Regions from separate parts of the Sphingomonas sp. R86521 genome, predicted to be linked through region 1. Evidence: riboswitches for the same ligand, from Rfam matches in the RefSeq annotation. Region 1 holds a riboswitch; each other region holds the start of a gene.
What was found. Region 1 has a riboswitch for cobalamin ahead of SJY20_RS07750 (TonB-dependent receptor plug domain-containing protein). Riboswitches for the same ligand answer to the same signal wherever they lie in the genome.
Positions count from the first base shown of each region.

Region 2: another riboswitch for cobalamin. It lies ahead of SJY20_RS11100 (TonB-dependent receptor plug domain-containing protein); the one in region 1 lies ahead of SJY20_RS07750 (TonB-dependent receptor plug domain-containing protein).
Region 3: another riboswitch for cobalamin. It lies ahead of metE (5-methyltetrahydropteroyltriglutamate--homocysteine S-methyltransferase); the one in region 1 lies ahead of SJY20_RS07750 (TonB-dependent receptor plug domain-containing protein).

Region 1 is NZ_JAXHBY010000001.1:1,643,513-1,650,906, reverse strand. Features, by position in the region: gene SJY20_RS07760 (DUF1636 domain-containing protein) at 1-183, opposite strand, end outside; gene SJY20_RS07755 (hypothetical protein) at 180-698, opposite strand; gene SJY20_RS07750 (TonB-dependent receptor plug domain-containing protein) at 707-2,674, opposite strand; cobalamin riboswitch at 2,803-3,027, opposite strand; gene SJY20_RS07745 (cobyrinate a,c-diamide synthase) at 3,051-4,466, opposite strand; gene SJY20_RS07740 (TonB-dependent receptor) at 4,613-6,760, shown strand; gene SJY20_RS07735 (FKBP-type peptidyl-prolyl cis-trans isomerase) at 7,019-7,394, opposite strand, start outside.
Region 2 is NZ_JAXHBY010000001.1:2,386,371-2,393,764, forward strand. Features, by position in the region: gene paoC (aldehyde oxidoreductase molybdenum-binding subunit PaoC) at 1-2,113, shown strand, start outside; gene SJY20_RS11090 (queuosine precursor transporter) at 2,276-3,004, opposite strand; tRNA gene SJY20_RS11095 (tRNA-Arg) at 3,064-3,140, shown strand; cobalamin riboswitch at 3,219-3,443, shown strand; gene SJY20_RS11100 (TonB-dependent receptor plug domain-containing protein) at 3,625-5,550, shown strand; gene cobW (cobalamin biosynthesis protein CobW) at 5,586-6,629, shown strand; gene cobN (cobaltochelatase subunit CobN) at 6,629-7,394, shown strand, end outside.
Region 3 is NZ_JAXHBY010000001.1:1,753,717-1,761,110, forward strand. Features, by position in the region: gene SJY20_RS08200 (FecR family protein) at 1-486, opposite strand, end outside; gene SJY20_RS08205 (RNA polymerase sigma factor) at 459-1,031, opposite strand; gene SJY20_RS08210 (hypothetical protein) at 1,219-1,362, opposite strand; gene SJY20_RS08215 (acyl-CoA thioesterase) at 2,234-3,010, opposite strand; gene SJY20_RS08220 (hypothetical protein) at 3,015-3,182, opposite strand; partial or broken gene metE (5-methyltetrahydropteroyltriglutamate--homocysteine S-methyltransferase) at 3,253-4,962, opposite strand; cobalamin riboswitch at 5,068-5,296, opposite strand; gene SJY20_RS08230 (TonB-dependent receptor) at 5,382-7,394, opposite strand, start outside.

The DNA of each region.
Region 1 (7,394 bases):
GCACGGCATCTCCTGCACCGCGACCCCGGCATAGGCCGGGTCGCTCGCCTGGACCGCGCGCAACGCCTCGACCAGCCGCGCGCCGCCGCGCAAACCTTGCACATCGTCGCGCTCCTCGACCGAGAAGCGGCAGGTGTTGCACGCGACCACAGCCGGCCCCTCGGCGACCGGTTCCAGCGTCATGCGAACGCCCGCCGCGGCTCAGGCACGCCCGCCGCGGTAAGTGCATGATACAGCGCGAGCAGACCGATCAGGATCGCACCGTTGCGGACGAACTGCCGCGCCATGATCTCGACCGACAACGCCGTGCCGATCCCGCCCAGCGCCAGCGACTCCACCAGGATCACCAGCTTGAACGCCACGAACGCAGCGACGTACGCGAGCACCAGTCGCACTGCCGGGCTGCCCCGCGCGGCCGCATCCGCCGCCAGCACACTCGCGATCGCGGCCACGCCGATCGCCACGCCCCACGCGATCGTCGACGCGTCATGCGGATAGCCGAGCGCGCAGAACCCGACCGCCTGGCTCGCGACCCATGCCGCGATCATCAGCGCGACGCCGTCGCTGCGCCGCATATGCACCGCCGCCAACGCAGCCAGCGCGGGGAACGGCGTCGCACAGGCGAACACCAGCGTCGTCGCGGTACTCGCGATCGTCAGCAACAGGATCCACGTCGTGGTCGCGCGCGCCATATTCATGTTCCCCATCAGAACCGCCCCCGCAGGCCGGCATAGACGCTGCGCCCCAGCGTACCGTAGCGGTACGTGGTCTGGTATTTCTCATCGAACACATTCTCGGTCCGCGCGAACAGCCGCACCGTATCGGAGATCGGCAGCTCGGCACGCAGGTCGACCAGCGTATAGTCGTCGAGCCGCGTGGTGTTCGCGGCGTTGTCGAACGTCATCCCCGACCAGCGCACTGCCGCGCCCAGCGACGCACCGCCTGCCAGCGTATAGGTAGCCGACGCATTGGCGGCGTGACGCGGCCGCCGCGGCAGCCAGTTGCCATAGGTCGCGCCCGGCGAGCGATCCTCCGACACCGTCCAGCTATAGTTCGAATCAAGGCTCAAGCGGCCAATCTGCGCGCGACCGACCGCCTCGATCCCGCGCGCGAACGCCCGCGATATGTTCTGGTAGAACCCGCTGCGAACGGTCGTGGTGCCCGGCTGGAAGCACAACGGGTTCGCCGCGACCGTCGGTCGTGCCGGACAGCTGGAGAAGATGATCTGGTCGCTGGTCCGTCGCTCGAAATAGGTGCCCCCGACCGCGATCCTGCCGCCCAGGAAACGCTGCTCGGCGCCCGCTTCCCAACCATGCGCCTGCTCTGGCGCCAGCGCCTGGTTCCCGTATTCGGAATAGAGCTGGTACAGCGTCGGCGCCTTGAACCCCTCGCTGTAGTTGCCGCGCAGAACGGTGCCGGTCGGCAGCACCCAGACGCCGCCGCCGGAGACCAGCGTCTTCGCGCCATACCGGCTATGGTCGTCGTTGCGGATCCCGCCGGTCAGCGTCAGCCCCTCGACTACCTGCCCGCTGAGCTGCCCATAGATTCCGGTGATCTCGGCCTTGCCGCGCGCCGGTGCCGGAACCGGGACGGCGAGCGATGCGGACGGCGACACGCTGCGGAACCGCGACCGCTCGTTCTCGACGCCGAAGGTCGCGTCCCAGCCCGTGGCGATGGCGAAGCTGCCCTGATATTCGAGTCGCTGATTGCGCCCGGCGGAATCGAACGACTTCTGGCGTGCGCGCGCCGGGCCGTAATTGTCGCGGTCGGTGTCGGTATAGCCGTACGCCACCCGGTTGCGCAGGCGGGCGTCGAACAGGTCTACGTTCAGGCCCGCATAGCCGACGAATTCGCGGTTCAGCGTGTAGTCGGCGGTGTCGGCAGTGGTCGAATCGAGGTCGGCGCGACCGCTGGAGTAATAACCGCGGACATCCGCGCTGACGCCGTGCGCGATGTCGAGCACCGCGCGGCCGGTCATGCTGCGGTTGGTGTAGCCATCCTTCTCGCGGCCGCCGAACGCCGGTGCGATTACCGAAATGCCGTCGGTCGTGAAGCTCTGTCCGCCGATCCGCCACGCCAGCGGCCCGGTCCGTCCGCCGAGCCCGGCGCGGGCGCTGACCGTCTGGCGTGATCCCGACTCGACGTCGAAGCTGCCTTCCAGCTCGCGCGTCGGCAGCGGCGTGACGATATTGACGACGCCACCGATCGCCTGGCTGCCCCACAGGATCGACTGCGGTCCGCGCAGCACCTCGATACGGCTGGCATCGCCGACCAGCAGGTTCGCGAAATTGTAGCCGCCGCCGGCCGCCGACGGATCGTTCAGCTTGACCCCGTCGATCACGACGACGGTCTGGTCGGCCTCCGCGCCGCGGATGCGCAGCGAGGTGTTGGTGCCGTATCCGCCGTTGCGCGACAGGCTGACGCCCGGGGTGCGCAGCAACAGGTCGGCGACGGTCAGGTCCTGGTTGCGGTCGATCGCCGCCTTGTCGAGGATGGTGACCGATGCGGCGACGCGGTCGATCGTTGTCGGTGTCCGGGTCGCGGTCACGACGACCGTGCCGGCCTCGCTCTCGGCGGTGGTCGCGGTAGCGGTGGCGGCAGCATCGGGCTTCGATGCCTCCTGCGCGAACGCGGATGTCGATGCGAACAGGCCGGCCAGTATGATTGTCTTCACGTAGATCCCCCTCAAGACGTCGGGACCCGAGCCACGAGGGAGAAGGCACAACACCTCCTCCCGCGGAACGCAGGTCGGCGATGTCGTCACGCGGGTTTTCCCCGTCCGTTCGGCGCACCCTGGCCGGACGAAAGACGACTGCGCCGGGCAGGTCTCCTGGCTCGCGGGTCAATGTCGTCCGGCGCCGGCAAAGGTTACTTTGCCAGGGACCGGTCCGTGCCGCCTTCTCAGGTCCCTGGGGTCCCAATGGCATGTGGCACGGCGACTCGCCGCTTACAGTTGCAGGGGCAGCCGGGGTTTTCCCGTTCCCTTTTCATCCCCGTCACCGGGGAACCTGACGCGCTCGCCTGCTAGGGCCGGCCCGGCCGGACGTCAATCAGGCGATCAGATGGAAGAACGATCCGGTGACGCGCGCGATGCGGTGGCCGGCGGGTGGCAGCGGATTGCCCTCTCCGTCGGTTAGGTCGGCGAGGTTGGCGGGTGCCCCGCCAGTGATGGTCGCATAGTGGAATTCATGCCCGCGACGCATCTCGCCGCGCTCGGCGAAGCCGGTCGGCTCGCGCCACGCGACATGGCGATAGCCGAGCGTCATCCGCCGCTGCGCGAAGCTGGTCTCGACCGGCAACAGTCCGGCCATCCGGTGCACCTTGCCCTCTGAATCGGCCAGCGTCTGCCCGAGCACCATATAGCCGCCGCACTCACCGTGCACCGGCCGGGTCGCCGCAAACTGCCGCAGCCCAGCGAGGAACCGCGCATTGCCCGCGAGCCGGCCGGCATGAAGCTCGGGATAGCCACCGGGCAACCAGCAGCTGTCGGCATCGTCCGCGGGCGCCTCGTCGTTCAGCGGCGAGAACCACGCGATCTCCGCGCCGGCACGACGCCAGCCGTCCAGCATGTGCGGATAGAGGAAGGCGAACGCCGCATCCCGCGCGACCGCGATCCGCTGGCCCGGGGGGCGCAGCCGGCTGGGCTCGGTCATGTGCCGATCCCCCTCCACGACCGTCACCCCAGCGTAGGCTGGGGTCTCCCGCGGCTCCTGTCCCGCGCTCGCAACGGGAGATCCCAGCCTTCGCTGGGATGACGGTATGCGCTGGGCTCGCAAACGCCCAGCCCCCGCTACGACCGCGTCCAGATCCACACGCTCGGCGATGCAGTCCGCCATCGCCTCGATCCGCGCCTCCAGGTCCGCAGTCTCGCCCGCCTGCACCAGCCCCAGGTGCCGCGACGGCATTTCCAGCCGCGCATCGGTCGGCAGAAACCCCAGCAACGGCACCGCGATCCGCGCGAACCCCGCCTCGATCATCCGCCGATGCCGCGGACTCGCACATCGGTTGACGATCGCCCCCATGATCGGCGGCGCGCCGGGAAAGGTCGCAAGCCCGTGCGCGACCGCGGCCAGCGAATGCGCCGCGCCCGACGCGTCGAGCACCAGCAGCACCGGCCAACCCAGCAGCGCCGCGATATCCGCGGTCGCACCGGTCGCCGCGCCGCGCGCGAGACCGTCGTACAACCCCATCGCGCCCTCCGCGACGATGAGGTCAGCCTCTGCCGCGATGCCCGTTGCCAGCGCTTCTATCGTCGCCGGCGCCATCGCGAACCCGTCCAGGTTGCACGACGGCCGCCCGGTCGCCGCAGCGTGGAATGCCGGATCGATATAATCCGGCCCGGTCTTCGCGCCGCCGATACGCAGCCCCCGCCGCGACAGCGCGCGCTGCAGCCCGATCGTCACGACCGTCTTGCCGCTGCCCGATCGCGGTGCCGATACGATCAGTCCGCGCGCCAGTCCCGTCATGTCCGTCTCCCGATCGCGGTCGCCTGCCATGATGCCGACTGGTGCACAACCGCCACACTGCGGACAAACCTGACGCAGTGCAGCAATGTGGCTTGATACGTTATACCATTAACAGCTAGCAGGCTCGCGACGTTCAGGAGTTCAGTATGAAGATGATTCTCGGTGCCAGCATGCTTGCCATCCTCGCGGCGACGCCTGCGCTCGCGCAGACCGCACCCGCCGACCCCGGCTCCAGTCCCGACCCCGGTTCCGCGACGGCGCAGCGCGAGATCATCGTCACCGCGCCGGTGTCGCGCAGCGAAACCGACGTGCTGCAGGGGACGTCGGTGCTGACCGGTGCCGAACTCACCCGCCAGCTGCGTCCGACGATCGGCGAGACGCTCGCGCGCCAGCCCGGCGTGTCGGCGACGTCATTCGGTCCCAATGCCTCGCGGCCCATCCTGCGCGGGTTCCAGGGTGAGCGCATCCGCGTGCTCACCGACGGCATCGGCTCGATCGACGTGTCGAACACCAGCGTCGACCACGCCGTGATCATCGACCCGCTGCTCGCCGAGCGCATCGAAGTGCTGCGTGGCCCGTCGGCTCTGCTGTTCGGGTCGTCGGCGGTCGGCGGCGTCGTCAACGTCATCGACACCCGCATCCCGCGCACGGTGCCGGAGAACGGCTACCGCGTGAACGGCATCGCCAACTACGGTTCGGCGGCGAACGAACGCTCGGGCGGCATGGCGGGCGACGTTGCGGTCGGCCCGCATCTCGTGCTCCACGCCGACGGTTCGTACCTTAAGTCCGACGACCTTCGCACCGGCAAGGACTATCTGCTCTCCGCCCCGGCGCGCGCTGCCGCACTCAGCCAGGTCGGCCTGCCGCAGGACACCGACGAGCCGATCGACTTCGCCGCCAACGCCGCGCTGCGCAACAAGCTGCCCAACTCCGCCAGCGAGACCTGGACCGCAGGGGTCGGCGCCGCGATCATCACCGACACCGGCAATCTCGGCGTCTCCTACAGCCATTACGACAGCCTCTACGGCGTCCCTGTCCGCTACGCGACCGCGGTCGGCCAAGAGCAGGAAGCACCGCGGCTCGACGTCGTCCAGAACCGCGTCGATGTCCGCGGCGAGGTCCAGACCGGCGGCGGCTTCCTCGACCGCATCCGCTTCCGCGCCGGCGAGGCGAGCTATCGCCATTTCGAGCTCGAGGAGGATAACTCGGTCGGCACCGCCTTCTACAACAAGGGTCTCGAGGGACGCCTCGAACTTGTCCAGGCCGACCGCGGCGGATGGCAGGGGGCGTCGGGCGTCCAGTTCTTCAACCGTATCTTCAATGTCGTAGGCGACGAGGCCTTTCTGCCCAAGAACGAGACCAACCAGACCGGTATCTTTACGCTGCAGCAATATGCATCGGGCCCGATCCGGCTGGAGGGCGGGGTGCGCTACGAACATACCGACCTGTCCGCGCGGACGCCCGACAACGACCTGCGGTTCTTCCGCGGCACCCGCGAATTCGACGCGGTCTCGGGCTCGGTCGGCGGCTCCTACGGCCTGACCGATCGCATCCGCCTCGGCCTCAACGCATCGCATACCGAGCGTGCGCCGTCGGGCGAGGAGCTGTTCGCCAACGGTGGCCATGCCGGCACCCAGGCCTATGAATTCGGCAGCCCCGACTTCAAGCTCGAGAAGAGCTGGGGCCTCGAAGGCACGCTCCACGCGCACGGCGACGGGTTCAGCTTCGACGCCTCGGCCTATTACAACTGGTTCTCCAACTACATCTCCGAGAACCAGGTCGGCCAGTCGGTCTGCGACGCCGCCGCCGCGCCATCGGGCCGCACCGTCGAACTGCCCTGCTTCCAGTATCAGCAGGCGGACGCGCGCTATTACGGGTTCGAGGCCAACGCCTCGCTCCGCGTGATGCGGGTCGGCAGCTATGTGATCAACGTCGATGCGCTCGGCGATTACGTCCACGCCAACATCGTCGACCAGGGCCCGGTACCCCGCATCCCGCCGATGCGCGTGCTTGGTGGGATCGAGGCGCAAGGCGACCGCGCCAACGCCCGGCTGGAGGTCGAGCACGTCTTCGACCAGAACCGCATCACTACCTTCGAGACCAGGACCGACGACTACACGATGGTCAACGCCTCGATCGGGTTCAGCCCGTTCGGCAAGGACAGCAAGACGAGCATTTTGCTCAGCGCGAACAACCTCTTCGACGTCGTCGCAAGGCGCCACGCGAGCTTCCTGAAGGACTTCTCCCCGCTCGCCGGCCGCGACTTCCGCGCGACGCTGCGGTTCGGGCTGTAACCATCCGTCATTCCGGGCTTGACCCGGGACCCAGGGTTACCAGCGTTGCCCTCCGTAACCCTGGGTCCTGACTTTCGTCAGGATGACGGTGTGGCTCAATCTCCCGTCATCCCTGCGAAGGCTGGGATCTTCTGCGGCAAGGGCGGGACGCCGCCGCGAGAGACCCCAGCCTTCGCTGGGGTGACGGAGCGGCAGCACAACGAAAAAGGGCGGAGACCGAAGTCCCCGCCCTGAAATCTCGTCGATCGCGAAGCTAACTCAGCGTGGCGCGCCATGCGGCGGCATCCCCGGCATCGCACCGCCCGGCATCGGCACGCCACCCGGCCCACCGGGACCGGCGGCACCCTGTTGCGCCTGCATCTGCCGCACGACGCTCTCGGGCAGGAAGTCGAGCAGCTTCACGTCGAACACCAGTGCGGAATTCGCCGGGATCGGCCCGGTGACCTTGTCGCCGTAACCAAGCGAAGGCTTAATCCACACGCGGTACTTAGAACCCTTCGGCATCAGCTTCAGCGCTTCGCTGAACCCGGGAACGACGCCGGCGACCGGCATCGGCATCGGCTGCTGCGACTTGTCGAAGGTGGTGCCGTTGAGCAGCTTGCCCTCATACTCGACCAGCGCGACGTCGGTGTCG
Region 2 (7,394 bases), 740 kb from region 1:
CGGCACCGCGCCCTACGCCTATGAGCATCACGATGCCGTCCCCAACCAGGCGTATGGCTATGTCGTCGGCTCGGCGATCGCGACCGGCCGCATCACGCGGATCGACCTTGCGGCTGCAAAGGCCGCACCCGGCGTGCTGGCGATCGTCACCGCCGACAATGCCGGCAAGCTGACCAAGGGCAGCTTCAACACCGCCAATCTGCTCGGTGGTCCCGAAATCCAGCATTACCACCAGGCGATCGCGCTGGTCGTCGCCGAGACCTTCGAACAAGCGCGCGCCGCCGCGAACCTCGTCCGCGTCGACTATGCCCGCACCAAGGGTCGCTACGACCTTGTGTCGGAACTCAAGACCGCGCCGCTCCACGCAGACGGCAAGGACAAGCCGCCGGTCGACCGCGTAGGCGATTTCGAGACCGCGTTCGCCAAGGCGCCGGTGACGATCGATTCGCGCTACACGACGCCCGACCACAGCCATGCGATGATGGAGCCGCATGCGACGATGGCGTCCTGGGACGGTGACAAGGTCACCCTCTGGACCTCCAACCAGATGATCGCATGGGGCAAGGGCGACGTCGCCAAGACGCTCGGCATCCCCAAGGAGAACGTCCGCCTGATCGCACCCTATATCGGCGGCGGTTTCGGCGGAAAGCTGTTCGTCCGTACCGATGCGATCATGGCCGCACTAGGTGCCAAGGCGGCGGGCCGTCCGGTCAAGGTCGCGCTGCAGCGGCCGCTGATGTTCAACAATACCACCCACCGTCCCGCGACGATGCAGCGCATCCGCATCGGCGCGACCAAGGACGGCATGATCACCGCGATCGCGCATGAAAGCGGTTCGGGCGATCTGCCCGGCGGCGGTCCCGAGACCGCAGTGTCGCAGACCCGGCTGATGTATGCAGGCGCCAACCGCCTGACGTCGATGCGCCTCGCGGTGCTCGACCTGCCGGAGGGGAACGCGATGCGCGCACCGGGCGAAGCGCCCGGCCTGATGGCGCTCGAAATCGCGATGGACGAGATGGCCGAGAAGCTCGGCATGGACCCGGTGAAATTCCGCGTCCTCAACGACACGCAGGTCGATCCGGAGAAGCCAGAGCGCCGCTACTCGCATCGCCAGTTGATTCAGTGCCTGGAACAGGGCGCCGACAAGTTCGGTTGGGTCAAGCGCAACGCCAAGCCGGCACAGGTTCGCGACGGCAACTGGCTGGTCGGGATGGGCATGGCCGCGGGCTTCCGCAACAACATGCTGATGAAGTCCGCGGCGCGGGTCGGCATCGACAGGAAGGGCATCGTCACCGTCGCCACCGACATGACCGATATCGGCACCGGCACCTACACGATCATCGCGCAGACGGCTGCCGAGACGATGGGCGTCGACATGGACAAGGTGACCGTGCTGCTCGGCGATTCGAGCTTCCCGGCTTCGGCCGGCTCGGGTGGCCAGTGGGGCGCGAACAACTCGACCGCCGGCGTCTATGCGGCGTGCATGAAGCTGCGCGAGGCGATCGCCCTCAAGGCCGGGTTCAACTCGGCCGACGTGCAGTTCGCCGACGGCAAGGTGCGCTCAGGCAACCGCTCGATCTCGCTAGCGGAAGCGGCTGGCGACGCCGGGCTCTCGGCAGAGGACGCGATCGAATACGGCGACCTGGGCAAGAAGTACCAGCAGTCGACCTTCGCGGGTCATTTCGTCGAGGTCGGTGTCGACATGTACACCGGCGTGGTCCGCATCCGCCGCATGCTCGCGGTCTGCGCCGCCGGGCGCATCCTCAACCCGAAATCGGCGCGCAGCCAGGTGATCGGCGCGATGACGATGGGCGTCGGCGCCGCGCTGATGGAGGAACTCGCGGTCGACAAGCGCTTCGGCTTCTTCGTCAACCACGACCTCGCCCAGTATGAAGTGCCGGTCCACGCCGACATCCCGCACCAGGAAGTCGTGTTCCTCGACGAGGTCGACGAATTCTCCTCGCCGATGAAGGCCAAGGGTGTCGGCGAACTCGGCCTCTGCGGCGTCGGCGCCGCGATCGCCAACGCGATCTACAACGCCACCGGCGTGCGGGTGCGAGACTATCCGATCACGCTCGACAAGCATCTGGCGAAACTGCCCCTGGTCGCGTGAGCGTGTTTATGGGGTGACGCCACCCCGCACACAACCCCGGCGGAGGCCGGGGCCCAGTTGAGGGACGAAGGTAACGAAGCGCGCTCTTTCGTTACGACACTCTTTCCAACTGGGCCCCGGCCTCCGCCGGGGTAGTCGCTTTTACGACGGTGCCTCCCGTGCCTAGACCCCGGTCCGAAACGGCGAAAAGTCCGTATCCCGGTCGAACACATCGACCCCCTCGCGCGCCTTCAACCACCCCACCGCAGCGTAGGTAACCGGCGTCAGCACGACCTCCCACCCCACCTTCAGCGCCCACTGAGTGAACAACACCGTGACGACCAACGCCGGCGTCCATCCCGCCGCCCCCCAGAACGCGAGCGGATAGAAGATCAGGCTATCCACCCCCTCGCCCAGCACCGTCGACCCGATCGTCCGCGACCACAAATGCCGGCCTGCGGTCCAAACCTTCATCCGCGCGAGCACATAGGAATTGACGAACTCGCCTGCCCAGAACGCGCAGACGCTCGCCGCCACGATCCGCGGCACCTGCCCGAACACCGTCGCGTACGCCGCCTGGTTGGTCCATGTCGGTGCCGGCGGCAGCGCCACCACGATCCACGCCATGAACGCCATGAACACCACCGCGGCGAACCCCGCCCAGATCACGCGCCGCGCCCGCGCGTAACCATAAACCTCGGTCAGCACGTCGCCGATCACGTAGCTGACGGGGAAGAACAGGATTCCCGCTCCGAACGGCCAGTCGCCCACGACCGGCAGATGGATGACCGCGACCTTGCCCGCGCCGATCACGTTCGACAGCAGCAGGATCGTCACGAACGCGGCCATCACGAAATCGTAGTAGCGAAACTGCGCCGCGCTCGCCGCCACGGGTATGGGCTGGTCTTTCATGGTCACGACTATGATCGCGGTTCCAAGCCCGTGCAATCCGCGCTAATCGACCATCGTGCGCGCCCGTAGCTCAGTTGGATAGAGCAAGGAGCTTCTACCTCCTCGGTCGGGGGTTCGACTCCCTCCGGGCGCGCCAATTCCCCCACGTTTCAAATCCGATTGGCCGCCGCCGAACTTTGCGATAGGGCGAGCGTCGGACCACGGTGAGACCCGCGGTCCGAATGATTGCGCCGGTGCCTCGAAAGAGGCTTAATTGCGGAATGCGGTGCGGACGGCTCGCCTGTCCAACGCCGCGGCTGTCCCTGCAACTGTAAGCGGATAGCGAGATATGCACGCCCGGCGTTCGCGCCGGGCAGCCACTGGGTCCATCGACCTGGGAAGGCGCGTATCGAGCATCGACCCGTGAGCCAGGAGACCTGCCGGCGCTGTCGCTCATGCTTTGGTCCAGGGGATGGCCCAGGCACGGACGAACTCCGTTCGAGCGACGAACTTGCGGCCGGGGTCGCAGGCGGGGGCGAGGCAGCCGGGCGTTCGCGTCCGTTCGGTCGTGTCGGCTCCGACGTTCGCGCACGCGAGAACGACCCCAGTCGCGTCGTCGAAACGACGCGGGGGACCTGTTCATGAAGACCATTTTCGTATCAATGCTGGCGCTCGTCGCCGCCACGCCCGCGCTCGCGCAGAGCGATCCAACCTTGCCGACGCGCGATGCGGAGGGGAACGAGATCGTCGTCACCGCCTCGCGCTCGGGCGACGGCACACAGGTCCGCGACCTGCCCGCCTCGATCACGCTGATCGACAACGATGCGCTGCAGCAGCGCCAGACCCGTATCCTGTCCGATGTGCTGCGCGACGTTCCCGGCGTCGCGGTCAGCCGCACCGGCGCGATCGGCGGGATGACGCAGGTCCGCATCCGCGGCAGCGAGAGCAACCATGTCCTGGTCCTGATCGACGGCATCAAGGCGTCCGATCCGTATAATGGCGAGTTCGATTTCGGCACGCTGATCACCGACGAAGCCGCCAAGGTCGAGGTTCTCCGCGGCCAGCAGTCCGCGCTGTACGGCTCGGACGCGATCGGCGGCGTGATCCAGTACATCACGCTGACCGGCCGCGAGGCGCCCGGCATATCCCTACGCGCCGAGGGCGGATCGTTCGGCACCGCATCGGGCGGCGCGCGCTTCGCCGGCGCCAGCGACACGCTCGACTATGCACTGTCGAGTTCGCTCTACCGCACCGACGGCACGCCGACCGCGCGCGACGGCGATCGCGACATCGGATCGACCAGCATCGGCGCCAGCGCCAAGGTCAGCTGGACGCCGTCCGCGATCTTCAAGCTGACCGGCGTCGGCCGCTACAGCTACACCGATGCGCAGACCAACAACTCGGCGCTCGACGGCCCGCTGTTCGGGTACACAGTCGACAGCCCCGGCGTGCATTTCCGCAACGACGCATTCTATGGCCTCGCCCGCGCCGAACTGACGCTCGCCGACGGCCGCTGGACCAATGCGCTGACCGGCCAGTTCGCCGACACCACGCGGAAAAGCTATACCGCCGCCGGCCTGGACTTCGGCGACAAGGGACAGCGCTACAAGGGATCGTTCGAGAGCAGCTACCGGCTCGACACCGGCAAGCTGGTCAGCCGCATCACCGGCGCGGTGGATTTCGAACGCGAGCAGTTCCGCAACACCACGCCGTCCGAATTCGCATTTCAAGGCCGCCGTTCGACCGAGAACTGGGGCTTCGTCGGCCAGTATGAAGGCACGATCGACGCGCTGACCGTCGGCGCATCGCTGCGCCGCGACCAGAACAACCGCTTCGCCGACACCACCACCTATCGCCTCCAGGCCGGCTACCGCCTGCCGTTCGGCCTTCGCGCACGCGGCGCGTACGGTACCGGCGTCAAGAACCCCGGCTATTCCGAACTCTTCGGCTATTCCGACGGCCGCTATATCGGCAACCCCAACCTCAAGCCCGAGAAGTCGAAGGGCTGGGAAGCGGGCGTCGACCAGGAGATCGGCACCCGCGCGACGATCGGCGCGACCTATTTCGACAGCAAGCTCGAGAACGAGATCTACACCACCTACCCCGCCCCCGATTTCGTCGCGACGCCGGACAACCGCGACACGCTGTCGCGCCAGCACGGCGTCGAGGTCTTCGCCTCCGCGCGGCCGATCGACCAACTTCGCTTCGATCTCGCCTATACCTGGCTGCACGCCCGCGAGGACGGCTTGATCGAGGTACGCCGCCCGAAGCATGTCGCCAGCGTCAACACCACGGTGTTCAGCCCCGACAAGCGCTTCTCCGGCACGCTGACGGTGCGCTACAATGGTCGCCAGGCGGATGTCGCCTTTACCGATCCGAGCTACGTCCCGGTCCGCGTCTCGCTGCAGGAATATGTCCTGATCAACCTGAACGCCGACTATAAGCTCAGCGATCGCCTCTCGGTGTTCGGCCGGATCGAGAACGTCACGAACGAGGATTACGAAGAGGTGTTCAGCTTCGCGACCCCCGGCCGCGCGGCTTATGGCGGGATCCGTGCGAACTTCTGATCATCCTGCGTGAGCATCGAACGAGGACAAGACGCATGAAGATACCAACTACGATCGTCACCGGGTTCCTGGGCGCCGGCAAGACCACGCTGATCCGCCACCTTCTCCAGAACGCGAAGGGCCGCCGCCTCGCGCTGATCGTCAACGAATTCGGCGATGTCGGGGTCGATGGCGAGCTGCTGAAGGGGTGTAACGACGCCGCCTGCCCCGAGGACGACATCGTCGAACTCGCCAATGGCTGCATCTGCTGCACCGTCGCCGACGATTTCCTGCCGACGATGATGAAGCTGCTCGACCGCACCAACCCGCCCGAACACATCATCATCGAGACCTCGGGCCTCGCGCTGCCCAAACCGCTGATCAAGGCGTTCCAGTGGCCCGACATCCGCACCCGCACGACGATCGACGGCGTCATCACGCTGATAGACGCCGATGCGGTCGCCGCCGGGCGCTTTGCCACCGACGAGGCCGCGCTGGCCGACGCCCGTGCGGCGGACCCGTCGCTGGATCACGACAGCCCGCTCGAGGAACTGTTCGACGACCAGCTCGCCTGTGCCGACATGGTCGTGCTCAACAAGGCCGATCTGGTCAGCCCGGTCGTGCTGGCGCGGGTCGAACACCAGATCCGCGAACAGATGCGCGACGGCGTGAAGATCGTCCGCGCGGATCACGGCGCAGTCGATGTCGGCGCGCTGCTCGGCATCACCGCGGCGGCAGAGGACGATCTAGACGCCCGCCCCTCGGTCCACGACGGCGAGGCCGAGCACGACCATGACGACTTCGACAGCTTCGTCATCGGCGGAACCGAACTGGAAAGCGTCGAGCCGCTGCTGCGCGTACTCTCCCGCCTGATCGAGCACCACGACATCCTGCGCGTGAAAGGCATCGTCGCGGTCCACGGCAAGCCCGCGCGGATGGTGATCCAGGCGGTCGGTCCCCGCGTGCAGCATTACTTCGACCGCCCGTTCCGCGACGACGAACCGCGGCGCTCGCACCTCGTCGTGATCGGGCAAAAGGGTCTCGACGAGGCGGCAATATCGGTTGAGCTGCGCGGCGCGCTGGGGGCCGGCATCCGCTGATGCACCTGCTGGCCGCCACCCCGGGCACGGTATCGAACGGCGACGAGGCGATCGACCTCGCCCAGTCGCCGGGCGATATCGTGATCCTGACGGTGGCGGACAGCGACCTCGCCTGTTTCGCCCGCGCCGCCGCGATTATCGGCAGCGGCGAACACGGCCGCCCGAACGTCCGGCTCGCCAACCTGCTGCAGCTGAAGCACCCCTATTCCGTCGACCTCTATGTCGAACAGGTGGTCGCGCACGCCCGCTTCGTCTGCGTCGTGCTGCTCGGCGGCAAGAGCTACTGGCCCTACGGCGTCGACGAGATCGCCGCGGTCGCCCGCGCGCACGGCATAGCCTTCGCCGCGGTCGCCGAGGGGCACGAGGTCGACCCGGCGCTCGATGCCGCCTCGACGGTATCGGCCGACATCCTCCAGCGCCTGCGCGACTATCTCCGCCAGGGTGGCGTCGCCAACGCGACCGGCTTCCTCAAGACCGCCGCACGGCTGATCGGACGCGAGGTCGGCGTGCCCGACGATCCGGTACCGCTCCCCGATGCCGGGCTGTACGTCGCCGGGATCGAGCGACCGACGCTCGACGACGCCCGCGCGCACTGGGTCGCGGGACGTCCGGTCGCGCTGCTCGTCTTCTACCGCGCGCTGGTCGCCGCGGGGACCATGGACGCCGTCGACGCGATGACCACGGCGTTTCGCGCCCGCGGCCTCAACGTGCTGGCCGCGCATGTCCGCTCGCTGAGAGAACCCTATGCGGTCGACTGGCTCGGCG
Region 3 (7,394 bases), 110 kb from region 1:
CGTGGTCAACGCGCCGTCGCCGCGTGCTATATCGAGCGCGATCTCGCCGCGGTTCAGCCAGACCCGCGCGCCGTCCGCACCGTCGGTCCATTCGACGGCAGTGTCGGTGTTCAGATCCAGCCGCGTGCCTTCGCGCAACAGGATCGTCCGCCGTTCGCCGACCGCCGTCGTTGCCGACGACCGTGCCCAAAGCCGCGTTCCGGTCAGGCCGACGCCGACCATGCCCATCACCGACGCGGCCTGCAGCAGATGACGACGCGACAGGCGCGCCGCCGGCTGCGACGGGGCGATCGGATCGGTCGACGCCAGCGACCTTGCATCCGACAGGTTCGTCCAGACTGCAGCGACCTGCGCGAAGGTGGCGGCGTTGCGTGGATCGCGATCACGCCAGGCCTCGAACGCGGGCAGGTCCGCCTTGCCGCCGTCTAGCGCGACGAGCCAGGTTGCGGCCTGCTCGGTCAGACTTGGCGTTTGCGTCCTTTCCATGGACCGACCTTATCTTCCTGGTACGGGGCCGCCAAGTCGGCGGTTCGCCCGGCCACGAGCATGGCAAGCCCCTTGGCGAGATGCTTCTCTACCGTAGAGACGGACAGGCCGAGCATGTCCGCTATCGCTTGCGGCGAAAGACCGTCGTATTTTCGCATCTGCACCACTTTTCGGCATTGCGAGGGCAGGCGGTCCACCGCCGCGACCAGCGCGGCAAGTTCGGTCTTGCCCGACAGCACGGCCAGTGCGTCGGGGCCGTCGTCGCGGATCTCCAGCAGGTCGGCAGCGGCGATATGGTCGATCCGGACGATGCGCGCGCGGCGCAACCGGTCGAGCGCGAGGTTGTGGACGACGCGCATCGTGAACCCGACCGGGTTGCCGATCGCCCGCCAGTCGGGTGCGCCAAGCAGCTTGGCATACGCCTCCTGGACCAGATCCTCGGCATCGGCCGCGCCGACTAGCCGCGCCGCCAGCGCACGATAACGCACCGCTCCGGGCAGCACTGCGTCGATCAGCCATCGGTCTATATCGCGAAGCCAGGCCATGTCGCCCCCTTGTCGGAGCGCGTTACGCGGCGTGCATGACAGTTTGAGGGCGTGGCGCCCGTTCGGGCGGCGCTGCCCGATGGCGCGACCAGCTAAGAAGTCGTGCAGGGCATGGATGCATAGCCCTAGTGCATCAGCCGTACCTGAATTTGCAGCCGAACGAGCTGGCGGTCAGTCCCCCCCGTCTTCAGGCCGCATAGCACTTGTTCATGTAGACCAGGCGCGACGGGCCATCGGCGTGGTCGGCATCACCCGGAAACTGCCGCATCGACACGCCGAGTCCGGTCAGTTCGGCGCGGGAGAGCCAGCCCTGGATCTTGCCCTGTTGCACCGCCCAGCAATCCGCCGCCGCTTCGCCGGGACCGAAGATCTGGTGCGCGCATTCATGCGTGTACCAGAAGAGCTGTTGGGCGCGGGGCAGGTCGAGGACGCGCGGATGGAGGATGATGCGGCCTTATACGCGGCGGCGATGTCGTTGATCGGCTGGATCACGGTGTCGACCGGCCCGCAGGTCGCGCGGTATCCGGCGAGCAGCAATGCACCGGGAAGGATCAACGTCTGCGCGGGCGCAGGCTGGGGACAGAGGGCGAGCACCGACGCGGTAGCGCCGACGAGGAATTTTTTGAGCATGATGATCCTGGCCCCGCGAAGCGCAGGGTCGTGCAAGTGTCTAAGTTCTGGTGGTTTTTCCCGTCCGCAAGCCGACGGTGGATCCTGTGCGACTGCTAGTCGAAAGGAGATGTCCGAGCGCGTTCGGCACAGAACGCAGCATTGTGGATCGGGACGAACCGGATGCGCGCACGCGCGCCATCGCCTATGTCCGAACGAAAGATCGGTTGCATGAAGTGTCTCCGCCGACGTTCGTGAAACCGCGTCATCCGTGGCTTCCGCCGGCAGCGGAGCAGAGGATGTTTCCGAACTCTTTGGCGTGGTGCGACTTTGCGCATCCATGAGGGTGGGGTGCGATCAGATCGCGCAACCTACCTAACCTATGTTGGTCGTATAGGATAAACGGCTATTGACCGGTAAAGATGCACGTCTCGAAAATATAACTTACGTTAAGTATACAAGGTAAGAGTCTATCGCGAGTATTTGATCGAGCGGGACTGATTCCTCGACTGATTTTTATACTATCGACCTAGTACAACGCGGTCGTCGCTGACGTGTGGCCGCAGTGGCGCGCGTTGCCTGCGCCGGCTCGTCTAGCGGTCGATCGGCTTTGGTTTGCCGTTCGGGTCGACCGCGACCATGACGAATTCCGCCGATGCGGCGTGCTGACGGACGCCGGTGAGCAAATCTTCCGACCACAGGGCGACACGGACGCGCATCGAACTCCTGCCGGTCATCACGACGTCGGCCATGATCTCGGTCATGTCGCCCTCCCGGACCGGGGCGCGGAAATCGACGCGGTCCGATGCCGCCATGACCATGACAGCACGCGATGCCCGGGTCGCGGCAATGAACGCGCCCTTGCCGAGCATCCGCAGCGCGTCGCCACCGAACAGCGTGCCGTAATGGTTGGTCTGCGGCGGGAAGACCATGTCCATCATCCGCAGCGATTGGCCGCCGGGCGCATCCTGGCCGAGCGGCATCGCCGGCAACGGCAGCCGGGTTGTCGGACCCTTGATTGCGACCAGCGTGAAGCGGCCGCGAGTGCACAGGCGACGGTCGCCGCTGAGCAAGGTCTCGGCGACCAGTTCGACCTCGACGTCGATCGAACTTGTGCCGACGCGGAGGATCCGCCCGGTCGCCTCGATCAGTTCGCCCTTCAGCGCGGGTGCGGCGAAGTCGATTCGTTCGCACGAGGCGGTGACGAAGGGCGCGCGGCCATGACGCGACGCCGCGAGGAACGCCACCTTGTCCATGTGCGCGAGCGCCACGCCGCCGAACAGCGTGCCGTGGTGGTTGGTGTCGCCCGGGAAGACCATGTCGATCAACCGGACGACGTCATGTACCGCCACCGCGTCCTTCGTCACCATCGGTTCAGCCCTGCGCCATCAGGTCGGCCCGCAGCGTCCTGGCGGCGGCGACCATCGCCGCGATCGCCGGCTTCACCTCGTCCCACTTCCGCGTCTTCAGTCCGCAGTCGGGATTCACCCAAAGCTGCTCGGGCCGCAGATACTGCCCGGCGAGCCGCATCAGCGCGACCATCTCGGCCTCGGACGATCTGCCGACAGGTCGCCTCGCGGGGCTGGTCGTCGCGGACGAACGACCAGTTGAGGATGGTCACCGGCCCGGTGAGCATGCCCTTGACCGGCCTGGTCGTCAGGCCCTGCGCATAGCGCCACCAGTCGACGGTCATTGGTTCTGGCCGCGATACGTCGCCGTACAGGATCGGCGGGCGGACGCAGCGCGAGCCGTAAGACTGGACCCAGGCGCTGACCGTGAAGGCGAAGCCCGACAGCTGTTCGCCGAAATACTGCACCATGTCGTTGCGTTCGAACTCGCCGTGCACGAGCATGTCGAGTCCGACCTTCTCCTGCCAGCGGATCGCGCGTTCGGTTTCTTCGCGGAGGAACTGCAGGTAGGCTGCGTGATCAAGGTTGCCGCGATTATGCTCGGCGCGCGCGTGGCGGACCTCAGCGGTCTGCGGGAACGATCCGATCGTCGTGGTCGGGAATGCCGGCAGGTCGATGACCGCGGCCTGTGCGACCTTGCGTATCGGGTAACGCGATTGCCGATCGCGCATCGCCGGCGTCGCTGCGGCGATGCGCTCCGCGACCGCCTGGTTGTGGACGAGCGGGGAGGTCCTGCGGTTGGCGACGGCTTGAGCGGATGCTGCCAGCTCGGTCGCAACCGTGTCGCGGCCCTCGTTCAGCGCGCGCTTCAGGATCGCGAGCTCCTCGATCTTCTGAACGGCGAAGGCGAGCCACTGAGTCACCTCGGCATCGAGCTTCCGTTCCAGCGCGAGGTCGACCGGGGTGTGGAGCAACGAGCAGGACGGCGCGAGGATGACGTCGCGGGTCGCGGCGATCGGGGCGAGCCGGGCGAGGAGATGTTCGAGATCGGCGCGCCAGATGTTGCGGCCATCGATGATCCCGAGCGACAGCAGCAGCGACGCCGGTGCGGTCTTCAGCACCGCGTCGATCTGATCGGGCGCGCGTACCAGATCGACATGCAGCCCCTGGACCGGAAGCGCGGTGGCGAAACCGAGATTGTCGCCGAGGCCGCCGAAATAGGTGGTGAGCATCACCTTGACGCCCGACCGCGACAGCCGGGCATAGGCGCGGGTGAGCGCGCTGCGCTGGCGGTCGTCGAGATCGAGCACCAGCACGGGCTCGTCGATCTGCACCCATTCGGCACCTGCGCGCGCGAGATGGCCGAGGATCACCGCGTAGAGGCCGAGTACCTCCTCGAGGAAATCGAACGGATCGACATCGCGGCCCTTGGCGAGGCTGAGCCAGGTGACGGGGCCGAGTAGGACCGGCCGGGTTTCGAACCCTTGCGCCTTGGCCTCGCGATATTCGTCGACGATCTTGAGCGGGTTCAGCGCCAGTTTTTGCCCGGCGGCGAGTTCGGGGACCATGTAGTGATAGTTGGTGTCGAACCACTTGGTCATCTCGCAGGCGGTCAGGCTCGCGTGGCTATGGCCGCAGCCTTCGCCGGCGTCCGTGGTGCCGCGCGCCATTGCGAAATAAGTTGAGAGATCGGCCTGGCCATCGCCGGCGCCATAGCGGTCGGGGATCGCGCCGAGCATGACGCTGGTGTCGAGGACGTGGTCGTAGAGCGAGAAGTCGTTGGACGGCAGCCAGTCGGCACCGAGCGCGCGCTGTCGCGTCCAGGCGGCGGTGCGAAGGCCGGATGCGGCCTGCAGCAAGTCCGGTTCGGACGACTTGCCCGCCCAATAATGTTCGAGTGCGGTTTTCAGTTCGCGGCGTGGGCCGATGCGTGGAAAGCCCAGTGTGGCAACAGTGACGGTCATGGTCTTCATACCCCGATGAAGGGCGAGGAAGACGGATGGTCACAGGCATCGACACGCGTCCGGACAGGGCCCGGCCGTGCGCATGCAAGCAGCCAGCCCGGGATCCCCGCCGGTGGACGTTATCGCGTCGAAGGCAGGTCTCCTGGCTCACGGGTCGTAACGACGGTCTGGCCTTCCCAGCGGTTCGCACCGCCAGTGACACTCGATGACCGCCGCTCGCCGCTTACAGTTGCGGGGGCAGCGCCGGCATAGGATCTGGCTCCTGAAAGGAGATCCGCACCGGCTTCCCGTCTTAGCTTCGGCGCGCTCTCACGGCCGAAGAACCTTGACGCGACGTGTGTCCCAGCTTCGGCGAGCGGGGTCAAGCGTCATATAAAGAATTCTTTATATGACGCTTTGGGGGTGTGTCGGAGGTCGTCCGGACGGTGCTAGAACTTGTACCGCGCGCCGGCGAAGAACTGGCGGCCGGTCTTCGAATAGACCTGCTGGTCGCGCAGGCCGACGCCGTCCCAATAGCTGGTCGCCTGGTTGGTCAGGTTGATCGCGTCGAACGACAGCGTCAGCCCGTCGGTCAGCTTGTACGACAGCGAGGCATCGACGTTGGTGGTGCTGTACGACCCCGTATAGTCGGCGAGCCCCGAGCGCAGCGGGACCTGGCGGACATATTCGTCGCGATAGGCGAGCGAGACGCGCGCCGACAGTCGGCTGTCCTCGTAATAGAGCGTCGCATTGGCGGCGTTCGGCGACACGTTGGTCAGCGGCGCGATCAGCGTCGGGCCGTTGGCATTGGTGGTCAGGATGTAGCGGATGTTCGACTTGATGTGCGTGTAGTTCAGGATCGTGCCGAAGTTCGACAGGAAGCTCGGCAGGAACGTGAAGGGCTGCTGGTACTGCAGCTCGAACCCCTTGATCTTGCCGCCGGTGGTGTTGACGTACGACGTGATGTTGGTGGTGGTGTTGGGGTCCTGAGACGCGGTCAGCAGGCCGAGCGGCAGGCCCGCTGCGGCATAGGTCGTGGTCGAGCTGATCTGCTGCACGAAGCTGGCGATATCCTTGTAGAAATAGCCGGCCGACAGGATCGCGCCGGGCGCGAAATACCATTCCGCGCTCGCGTCGATATTGGTCGCGCGGTACGGGTCGAGCTGCGGATTGCCGACGGTCGCGGTGAACGGCGACTGTGCGGTGCCGATCGAGCCGCCGGGCGTCAGGAAGCCGAGCGAAGGCCGCGACATCACGCTGGCGGCCGCGGCGCGCACGGTGATCTTCGGCGTGATGTCGAGCGCGGCGTTCAGTGCGGGCAGGAAGTCGTCGTAGTTGCGCTTGACCCGCACCAGCGTGCCGGTGCCGACAAAGCCGCGCGAGCGCTGATAGGTCTTGGCATAGCGGAGGCCGGCGTCGCCGCGCAGCGTCATGCCGTTGGCGAGCGCGATCTTCCAGTCGAGCTGGATGTACGGGCTGATATCCTGCTCGACGACGGCGCGGTTGTCGCCCTGCGCACCGGTGCCGACGCTACCGATCCGGAAGTCGCCATATTGGTTGATGCAGTAGCAATCGACATTGTACGCCGCCATGATCTTGTCGATGTCGGGCACGATGAAGCTGTTGCTCGACCCCTTCGGGATACCGATCGTGTCGATCGTGATCGCGGGCAGGCTGACATCGGCCATGCTCAACCCGGCGGAGGCCAGCGTCGGGATGACCGTGGTGCCGGCGATGCGCTGCTGGCGTTCGGAGATGAAGGTGAAGCGCTTGGCGGCGATGCCGATCTTGCCGGTCAGTTCGTCGGTCAGCTCGTATTTGAAGTCGACCTTCAGGTTGCGCAGCCGGTTGGTCACGCGCGAGGTGAATTCGCGGATATTGTCGTAGCCGTTCTGGAACTGCCAGTTCGACGGATTGGTCGCGTCGAAGCCATAGCTGACCAGCGGCGTGGTCTTGTTGTCGCCGCGGGCGTCGTAGACGAAGCCGTTGCCGTCGAAGCGGCTGAACGTGACGAGCCGCGAATAGGGGTTGTCGAGCACCGAGTCCGACTGGCCGTAAAGGATCGAGGCATGGCCGCGGTCGCCGATCTCCTGCTCGATGTGCAGGTCGACCTGGTAGAATTTGGTCGTCGAGATATCGTGGCTGTTGGTGACTGAGAAGTCGGTGCCGTCGAACACGCCGTAGACCAGCTGGCCGTTCTCGACGACCGCGTCGCGGACCTTCATGTTCGGCCGGCCGGTGAGCTGCGCCGCGGTCAGGCCTGCTGCCGCGACCCCGGCGCCGCGGTTGAGGCTGATCGGGTTGGTGGCGAGGTCGTTCTTGTCCTGCTTGTAACGCGAATAGGCGGCATCGAGCGTGATGACGCTGGTGTCGCTCGGCTTGAACTGCAGCGTACCGGTGAGGCCCAGGCGTTCCTGCTTGTTGAGGAAGCGGCCATAGCCGGGCAGGCGGGGCACGAAGAC